DNA from 3 places in the Comamonas sp. MYb69 genome. Region 3 is predicted to be linked to each of the others. Evidence: predicted binding sites of a transcription regulator. Region 3 holds the regulator's gene; each other region holds the start of a gene.
What was found. Region 3 encodes LexA, which represses DNA repair genes until DNA is damaged. Its sites were predicted from a motif close to ACTGTATNNNNATACAGT; they were not measured.
Positions count from the first base shown of each region.

Region 1: a site for LexA is predicted at 2,153-2,170, ahead of WH303_RS09460 (putative DNA modification/repair radical SAM protein). Genes of this name have one in related genera too.
Region 2: a site for LexA is predicted at 1,609-1,626, ahead of WH303_RS20650 (DNA topoisomerase IV subunit B). Genes of this name have one in related genera too.

Region 1 is NZ_JBBGZG010000005.1:264,877-268,150, forward strand. It holds gene WH303_RS09455 (TIGR03915 family putative DNA repair protein) at 1-678, opposite strand, end outside; gene WH303_RS09460 (putative DNA modification/repair radical SAM protein) at 690-2,018, opposite strand; gene WH303_RS09465 (tripartite tricarboxylate transporter substrate binding protein) at 2,221-3,195, opposite strand.
Region 2 is NZ_JBBGZG010000017.1:90,481-93,754, reverse strand. It holds gene WH303_RS20665 (class I SAM-dependent methyltransferase) at 1-57, opposite strand, end outside; gene WH303_RS20660 (hypothetical protein) at 61-234, opposite strand; gene WH303_RS20655 (MFS transporter) at 248-1,471, opposite strand; gene WH303_RS20650 (DNA topoisomerase IV subunit B) at 1,660-3,274, shown strand, end outside.
Region 3 is NZ_JBBGZG010000010.1:187,484-190,757, reverse strand. It holds gene WH303_RS15420 (asparaginase) at 1-757, opposite strand, end outside; gene lexA (transcriptional repressor LexA) at 872-1,588, shown strand; gene WH303_RS15410 (hypothetical protein) at 1,733-2,293, shown strand; gene WH303_RS15405 (FMN-dependent NADH-azoreductase) at 2,675-3,274, opposite strand, start outside.

The sequences.
Region 1 (3,274 bases), on a different contig from region 3:
GCCCGGTGCCTGGGCTTGCGTGGCGCCAGGCCCCCATTGCAGGCATTCCTGGTCCCAGAGCACGCTGCAGTCCGGCGTCAGAATCGCCCAGCGCATATTGCTAAAGCGCTCCCTGAAAAAGCCCGAGGCGGCGCGCACGATGTGGTGCTCGGGCTCGAACCAGGCCACATGCAGCGGCGCGCCCTTCTCGTCCTGCGCGGGCCGAAAGCGAACAAAGGCATGCATCTTGTGGATCTCGCGCCCCACCGCACGGGCCAGGCGCTCAATCTCGCGCCAATCGGCATCCAGCGCATCGCCCGCCAGGCTGGGCATGGCCTGCAGCCGCCACAGCCAGCGGTAGCACAGCATAAAGCGTCCCGGGTTGCGGTGGCAGCAGGCATGGCGCAGCACGGCCAGCTGGGGTTTGCGGATATGCACCGGCTGGCCGGGTGCGATGGCCAAACGGTCCAGCGCATCGGGGGTGATAACGCGGGCTGGGGCATCGGTACTAGCATCGGCAGCAGCATCCGCAAACAAATCACCATCCTCGGCCTGGGTGGCCAACGTATCCGACCAGCGCCAATGCACCAGCTCGGGCGCTGCGCCCAGGGCCAGCAATACCCGCGCCGCTTGGCGGAAGCCGGCAAAGTCATCCGGTGCGTCCAACATCACCGTCAAGCTGTCGTTCTCTGCCTGCATGCCTGGCCTCCTCAAAACAGGGCTATCTGCGCCGCAGCCGCCAACTGCATGCCGCTGTGCCGGCGCTGCACGGCGCCCTGCCCCATCTGGGCCAGCAGCTGTTGGCGCAAGCTCGGGCTGTCGAGCATGGCCAGCGGCGGGTGGTAGTCGTCGAGCTCGACAAAAGGCAGCACCTTGCTGGTAGCCACACGCAGCTGCTGCAGATCGGCCAGCCGCAGCCGGCGCACCTTGCGGGCAGCCAGCAGACGCTCGACACTGCCGACACCCAAGCCCGGCACCCGCAGCAGCCAGGCCTTGGCCGCACGGTTCAAATCCACCGGGAAATGCTGGCGCTGCGACAGCGCCCAGGCGAGCTTGGGGTCTAGCTCCAGATCGAGCATGCCGCCGGCCGCTGGTGCGGTAATTTCTGCCGGGCTGAAACCGTAGAAGCGCATCAGCCAATCGGCCTGGTAGAGCCGGTGTTCGCGGATCAGCGGCGGCGCCTGCAGCGGCAGATCGGACGAGGCATCGGGGATGGGGCTGAAGGCCGAGTAGTAGACCCGGCGCAGGCGCTGGCCGGTGTAGAGCGCGCTGCTGGTGAGCAGAATGGTCGCATCATTGGCACTGTCGGCGCCGACAATCATCTGCGTGCTTTGGCCGGCCGGCGCATAGCTGGGCGCTGCGGCCCGGGCGGCCTGGCGCTGGCGGGGCAGCGATACCAGCTTGCTGCCCTGCTGATCCTGCCTCTGCTGCCGCGCGACCTCGATATGTTCTGCCACCTGGTGCATGGCCGAGGCAATGCCAACGGCATCCTTCTCGGGCGCCAATTGCTGCAGACCCTGCTGCGTGGGCAGCTCGATATTGATGCTGAGCCGGTCTGCATAGCGGCCCGCGAGGGCCAGCAACTCGGGGGAAGCATCCGGAATCGTCTTCAGATGGATATAGCCGCGAAAATCATGGTCCTCGCGCAGGCTGCGCGCCACCTCCACCAGCTGCTCCATGGTGTAGTCCGACGACTGGATGATGCCGCTCGACAAAAACAGGCCCTCTATACAGTTGCGGCGGTAAAAGTCCAAGGTCAGGCCCACCACCTCGGCCGCGCTAAAGCGCGCACGCTGCACATTGGAGCTTTTGCGGTTGATGCAGTAGCGGCAGTCGTAGATGCAGAAGTTCGTCAGCAGAATCTTGAGCAGCGAGACGCAGCGGCCATCGGGCGTATAGCTGTGGCAGATGCCCATGCCCTCGGTCGAGCCCATCCCCTTGCCGCCCAGGGAGTTGCGGGGCTTGCTGCCGCTCGATGCGCAGCTGGCATCGTATTTGGCGGCATCGGCCAGGATCTGAAGTTTGGCGAGGGTTTGCATAGATACTGTGTATATGTACAGTATTCTAGCAAAACCCCCACAGCTTCGCCAGTGCGGGCGCGGTCCCGCTTGGGGAAGCGCCCCCTCTGGGATGGCTGGAGGCGTGGGCCGGTTGAAGGTAGATTCTTGCAAATACTGTATATAAATACAGTTATCTCCAAAACCAATACCGTCTCAACGCCATTCGGCCATCAATGCTGGATCAAGCCTGCGGCCCCAGCTTGGCCAGCACGGCCTTTTCCTTGACGGTGGACTCGGCGGCAAACTTTTTGTAATCAGCGCTGTTCATGTAGATCGGCAGCATCTCAAAGCGCTGCAGCATGGCCTGGTAGCTTTCCATCTCCATCGCTTGCTTGAAGGCTTTGTGCAAGGCAGCTTGCACATCAACCGGCATGCCCTTGGGGCCCACCAGGCCAAAGGGCGAATACTGCGTGGTCGGCAGGCCCAGTTCGATCAAGGTGGGGGTGTTGGGCAAGGTCGGCAGGCGCTTTTCGGTCCAGACATTCAAGGCGACCATGCGGCCCTGGTCCACATAGGGGATGACGGCGCTGGTGTCTGCCGCGACCATCACCTCGCCCGCCATCGTGGCGCGCATCAGCTCGGACGAGCCCTTGTAGGGCACATGCACCACATCCAGGCCCAGCTGCTGCGCAATGATGGCCGAGGTGACGTGGGGGGACGTGTAGGTGCCGGTATTGCCCAAGGTCAGCTTGCCAGGATTGGCCTTGGCCCAGGCCACCACATCCTGCCAGCTCTTGAGGCCGGACTGGGTGCTGGCCACCATGCAGAACGCATAGCCGGTGACATTGATGATGTAGCTCAGGTCCTCCACCGGGTTCCATTTGAGGCCGGTGGTAAAGGGCAGGCGCATCACGCTCATCGGCAGCTGGGCGATGGTGTAGCCATCCGCTGCCGTGTTCTGCAGCTGGGTTGCGGGCAGCGAGCCAGCAGCGCCGGGGCGGTTCTCCACCACAATCGGCTGGCCCAGCACCTTGGCGGCGTTCTCGGCCAGTTGGCGCATCGTCAGATCGGTCGGCCCACCGGCCGGAAAAGCCACTACCAGCTTGATCGCCCGGGTGGGAAAGGTCTTGCTGGCATGGGCCAGCGATGCGCCCGCCCCCATCCATGCACCGGCTGCCGTGGCAGCCCCCGCTTGCAGCATGCTTCTGCGCGTCAACACCATATCTTTGTCTCCATTTCGGTCTATAGGCGACAAAGAGTGTAGAAAAGCGCAGCCAGGCGCCGCGACGCCTGGG
Region 2 (3,274 bases), on a different contig from region 3:
AGGTAGCAGCGGCGCAAAGCGGGTGATCCAGGGCGAGGGGGCGGGGCTATGGGGCATGCGCTAGAAACAGGCCCAGACATGGTCGGCCATCTGCACCATGAATTCCGGTTGCGTGTAGAGCATGAACACCAGCGCCAGCAGCACGGCCACCAGCAGCCAGATGGCGGCGCGCTGCCAGCCGCGCAGCGGCGCGGCGCCAGCAGTGGGGGCGGTGGGTGGTGCAGGCTGTTGCATGAAAGTTCGCTTATCAGGCCGTCAGCGGCAGGCGCTGCACGGGCTCTTCCTTGACCGGCAGATTGACCAGGCCGGCGAACACGCCCAGCCCAATGGCCACGTACCAAACCACATCATAGCTGCCGGTGTGGTCATAGAGGTAACCGCCCAGCCAGATGCCCAGGAAGCTGCCGATCTGGTGGCTGAAGAACACAAAGCCGCTGAGCATGGACAGGTGCTGCACGCCAAAGATCTGCGCGATGGCGCCATTGGTCAGCGGCACGGTGGACAGCCACAAAAAGCCCATCACGGCGGCAAAGACGTAGACCGACCAGGGCGACAGGGGCACCAGCAGGAACACCACGATGGCGATGGCGCGGATGAAATAAATGCCCGAGAGCAGGTAGCGCTTGGCCATGCGCTGGCCGAGCGACCCGGCCAGGTAGGTGCCAAAGATATTGAAGAGGCCGATCAACGCCAGCGAATAGCTGGCCACATGGGGCGGCAGGCCAAAGTCCTTCAGGTAGCTGGGCATGTGTACGCCGATGAACATCACCTGGAAGCCACAGACAAAATAACCGGCGGTCAGCAGCAAAAAGCTGGGGTTGCGAAAGGCCTCTGCCACGGCCTGGGCAATGGTTTGCTGCGCGCCAGCGCCAGCACTGCGCTTGAGCGCATGGAAATTGGGCTCGCGCAGCGCAATGGCCAGCGGCACGATGGTCAGCACCAGGATGGCGCAGACCAGCAGCGCGTTCTGCCAGCCCAGGCTGGCGATCAGCTGGCCCTCGACCGGCACCATGAAGAACTGGCCAAAGGAGCCTGCGGCCGCGGCCACCCCCATGGCCCAGGAGCGTTTCTCAGCGGGCAACTGGCGCCCGATGACGCCATAGATCACCGCATAGGTGGTGCCCGTCTGCGCCATGCCGATCAAAAGGCCGGCGGTGAGCGCAAACATCAGCGTATTGGGCGCCCAGGCCATGCCGGCCAGGCCCAGCGCGTACAGCAGCGCGCCGCAGACCAGCACCTTGCTGGCGCCAAAGCGGTCGGCCAGCATGCCGGTAAAGATGCCGATCAGGCCCCAGCTGAGGTTTTGCACCGCCAGCGCCAAGGCGAAGGACTCGCGCGTCCAGCCCATCTCCTGGGTGATCGGCTGCAGCCAGAGGCCAAAACCGTGGCGGATGCCCATGGACAGGGTCACTACGGCGCCGCCACAGAGCAGCACGCGGGCCATGGACAATCGTTGTGCGTTGTTTTGCATAGTCTAAGGATGTCTCGTTATCCAAGAATTGTTACTCCAACGCCAAAAACCGGCTGTCGCCCGCATATTGCCCGGTGGCCGCCCAAGCCCATTGCAGGCTTTTGCGGCCAAGCGTCGTGAATCGTCAACAAGTTCCACCTGTTTATCTATACAGCTATTTACAATGGCAGCCGCTAGAATGGAAAGTTATGGCAAGCAAAAACACGTCTACCAGTGAATACGCAGAGGGCTCGATACGGGTTCTCAAGGGGCTTGAGCCGGTCAAGCAGCGCCCGGGCATGTATACCCGCACCGACAATCCGCTGCACATCATCCAGGAGGTGATCGACAACGCGGCCGACGAGGCGCTGGCCGGCTTTGGCAAGAAAATTCGCGTCTACCTGCACACCGATGGCTCGGTGAGCGTGGAGGACGATGGCCGGGGCATTCCCTTTGGCCTGCACCCCGAAGAACATGCGCCCGTGGTGGAGCTGGTCTTCACCCGCCTGCATGCGGGCGGCAAGTTCGACAAGGGCCAGGGCGGTGCCTACAGCTTCTCGGGCGGTCTGCACGGCGTGGGTGTCTCGGTGACCAACGCCTTGGCCACCCGCATGGAGGTGACGGTGCACCGCGATGGCTCGGTCGCCACGATGGCCTTTGCCGGTGGCGATGTGGTCGAGCCCCTGCAGGTGCGCGCGATGGTCAGCGGTGACCGCAAGCAGGGCACGACGGTGCGCGTCTGGCCCGATGCCAAGTATTTCGAATCCAGCCACCTGCCGATGGGCGAGCTGGTGCACCTGCTGCGCAGCAAGGCCGTGCTGATGCCGGGCGTGAGCGTGCAGCTGACGCAGGACAAGAGCCGCGAGACGCAGACCTGGCTGTACAAGGGCGGCCTCAAGGACTACCTGCTGCAGACCTTGCCGGTGGACCCGATCATTCCCGTGTTCGAGGGCGAGGGCTTTGCCGGCCGCAGCGATGACCATTTTGCCGAGGGCGAAGGGGCATCGTGGTGCGTGGCCTTTACCGACGAAGGCCAGCCGGTGCGCGAGAGCTATGTCAACCTGATCCCGACCACGGCGGGCGGCACGCATGAAAGCGGGCTGCGCGATGGCCTGTTCCAGGCGGTCAAGAGCTTTATCGAGCTGCATTCGCTGCTGCCCAAGGGCGTCAAGCTGATGCCCGAGGACGTGTTTGCCCGTGCCAGCTATGTGCTCTCGGCCAAGGTGCTCGATCCCCAGTTCCAGGGCCAGATCAAGGAGCGCCTGAACTCGCGCGATGCGGTGCGCCTGGTCTCGGGCATGGTGCGGCCGGCGCTGGAGCTGTGGCTGAACCAGAACGTCGAATACGGCAAGAAGCTCGCCGAGATCGCGATCAAGGCGGCGCAGACGCGCCAGCGCGCTGGCCAGAAGGTGGAAAAGCGCAAGGGCAGCGGCGTGGCCGTGTTGCCCGGCAAGCTGACCGATTGCGAAAGCCGTGACCTGGCCTACAACGAGGTGTTCCTGGTCGAGGGCGATTCGGCCGGCGGCAGCGCCAAGATGGGCCGCGACAAGGAAACCCAGGCCATCCTGCCGCTGCGTGGCAAGGTGCTCAACACCTGGGAAGTGGACCGCGACCGCCTGTTTGCCAATACTGAAATCCACGATATCTCGGTAGCCATCGGCGTGGACCCGCATGGCCCCGATGACGAGGTCGACCTGAGCGGTCTGCGTTACGGCAAGATCTGCATCCTGAGCGACGCCGACGTGGACGGCTCGCACATCCAGGTGCTGCTGCTGACGCTGTTCTTCAAGCATTTCCCGCAGCTCATCGACAAGGGCCATGTCT
Region 3 (3,274 bases):
GCGCCTCCACCAGCCCCGGGCGCAGTCCCGCGTGGCTGGTGACGATCTCCACCCAGGGCCAGGGCTGGCTGGCCGGCACTGGCAAGGCGGCCAGCCACTGGCTGCCGCTGTAGCCGTCTGCTGTGCCTGGTGCCTGCGGCGCATAGCCCTGGCGCAGGCGCACGGTCACACCATCTACCCAGCCCAAGAGGCCCTGCTCGCCCGAGGAAAAGGCCAGCAAGCGGTGCGGATGCACCTTTTGCAGCCAGCGCGCGCTGTGCAGCTCGCCGCCGCCCGTCACGGCCACCACCTCACGCAGCAGAGGTTGGCCATCCGCATCCAGCGCCGCTGCGGCAGCCACGGCGTCCTTGAGGTTCTGCGGGCCATCGGGCATCAAGGCATTGGCCGGGCGCATGGCGCAGGTCAGCACCACGGGCTTGGCCAGGCGCCCTAAAACGCAGTGCAGGAACCAGGCCGTCTCTTCGAGCGTATCGGTTCCGTGGGTGATAACAACAGCGCGCACGGTCTCATCGCGCATGGCCGCATCGCAGCGCTTGAGCAGCGCATGCCAGACCTCGTCATTCATGTCCTTGCTATCAATTTGCGCTATCTGCACCGCATCCAGCGGGCCTGCCGCAGCTGTCTCGATACCGCTCACACCCGCCAGCAAGGCCGCAATGGACAGCTGGGCTGCGCGGTATTGGCCGGGTTTCTCGGCATCATCGGCCATGCCGGCAATGGTGCCGCCGGTGCCGATGATCAAAATTTTTGGCTGCAAGGCTTGCCTCCTGCAAAAAACTGGTTAAAAATACAGGTACTGGATTGATATACAGGTGTTGGGATGCACAGTGGCTTTGCTTCTGCCCGGCACCGCAGATCACACGGAGATCTTATGCGAGACCATCCCAAACTGACCGCGCGCCAACAAGAAATTCTGGACCTGATCCAGACCGCCATTTCGCGCACCGGCGCCCCGCCAACGCGCGCCGAGATTGCCAGCAAGCTGGGCTTCAAATCGGCCAATTCGGCAGAAGACCACCTCAAGGCGCTGGCCCGCAAGGGCGTGATCGAGCTGGTCAGCGGCACCTCCCGGGGGATTCGCCTGCAAAGCGATACCGTGCGCTCCATCAATGCCGCTCGGGGCACGCGCTTCTCCTCACCGCTGGCAGGCGTGTCCAATGCCGCCGCTGGCCTCGGCCGCGTGGTGCAAGAGCTCGCCCAGCTGGCGCTGCCGCTGATCGGCCGCGTCTCGGCCGGCTCGCCCATCCTGGCGCAAGAGCATGTCGACCAAACCTATACCGTGGAGGGCGGCCTGTTCCAGCAGCAGCCCGATTACCTGCTCAAGGTGCGCGGTATGTCGATGCGCGATGTTGGCATCATCGATGGCGATCTGCTGGCCGTCAAAGCCACGCGCGAGGCCCGCAACGGCCAGATCATTGTGGCGCGCCTGGGCGATGACGTCACCGTCAAGCGCCTGCAGCGCACCAAGGACGGCATTGAGTTGCTGGCCGAAAACCCGGATTACCTGCCCATCATCGTGCAGCCCGGCGAGCCCTTCGAGATCGAAGGCATTGCCGTGGGCCTGATCCGCAACACGATGCTGAACTAGGCCTAGCGGCCCTTCCGGCCACTTCGGCCCTCCCTTTTCTGCGCAACCCCAGGTAGCGGGCGTTGTGGGCTCTTGGCCCACAGCCCTGGGGGATGCGCTCGCCCTGCGCAATCCTGCTGTTACCCGTATACCAAGGAGTCTCCTATGCTTGTAGCAGATGCATTGCGCGCGCTTGCGCCCTTTTCCCTAGTCGCTGGCCTGCCCTGGTTCCAGTCCATCCAGCGTGCCATTGTGCGCAGCAACCGCCGCCGACCCGGCCATGGCGCCGCCAATGACGGCCAGCTCGCCGCCCAGGTGCACTGCTTTGCCACCGCGTCCTCTGCCGCTGTACAGCGTGGCGCCGCCCAGCAGCTGAGCTTGCTCGATGGCCAGGGCCTGAACATGTCCGGCGTGGACACGTCCCGCGTGGGCTCCCCTGCCGATGAGGCCCCCGCACAGCGCCCCATCGACCGCATCCGCCTGCCGCGCAAGCCCGCTGCGCGCCGCCGCCTCTCGGTAGGCGTACAGTCCCACACCCGCCCCTTCCTGTCGGTGCAGCGCTGCAGCGCCCAGGCCGCCAACGATGCCCCCATCAAGATGTACTGGGCCCAACCGGCCAGCCTGCACCGCCAAAAGGGTATGCGCTGGGCCATGTCGGGCAGCATGGCCGATATCTGTGCCGAGCTCGAACGCCTGGAACGGCTGGAACATCTGCACGCCGTCTAAGCCGCTGCCCGGGCGGGGGGCCAAGTCTCGCCGCCAGCATGCGTTGAACGCTGCAAACAGGGCCAGGCGAGCCAAGGGTTTGGGCATGGGGCTCGGTGTTCCCGACCCGTCACCATGCCGCAGGCAGCCCGATGTGTCAGTTGGTGCGGCCGGCCAGGTGCGGCCGGCTAGACAACGGCCTACCGGAGGGATTCCAGAACGGCGCTGAGAAATTCCGGGCAATATGCAGGGCGGTTGCAACAGCGGCTCAGAGCTGCCCAGCCAGCAGCATCCCTTCCTGCCGCTCAGACCAGGCCATGGTGGCACAAGGCCCGCGTGCTCGGCAACCCGCGCTGTCAGCCATCTCTGTCTGCTGCCCACTTGCGCCAGCCTCTTGTCCTGTCAGCGCGCAGCAGCCAAAGCCTCCAGCGCCTGCTGCTTGAATGGGGCCAGTTGCTCGCGCAACGCATCTCTTGCGCCATCCAGCGCAGCAGCCACCGCGTCAGGCCCAAACACCAGGCCTTGCAGCAACACAAAATGCACATTGCGGATGCCAATGGAGGCCAGCGCATAGCGCAGATAAGGCGTCAAAAAGTCTTCCTGCTTGGCACGGGGCCCCGTATGGAAGCCGCCGGAACTCACCAATACCAAGCTAGGACGGTCCTTCATCAAACCAATCTTGCCTTCGGGCGTGGATGCAAAGCTGCGGTGGATACGGATCACATGGTCCAGCCAGAGCTTGAGCGTGGCCGGCACCGCAAAGTTGTGCATGGGGGTCAGAATCATCAGCAGATCGCTGTCTTCCAACTCTTTGATCAGCGTTTCCGACCAGGCCAGCGCGGGTGCATCTGCGCTGGCATTGGCGGTGATTGCCAGTGCATAGTCGCGGCTGATCGGCGGTATCGGTGTCGCCACCAGATCGCGCTCCAGCAGCGGCTGCTGCGCTAGGCCCAGCTCGCCCAGCATATCGGTCGCCAGTTGGTAGCCATGGCTGGCCTGGCC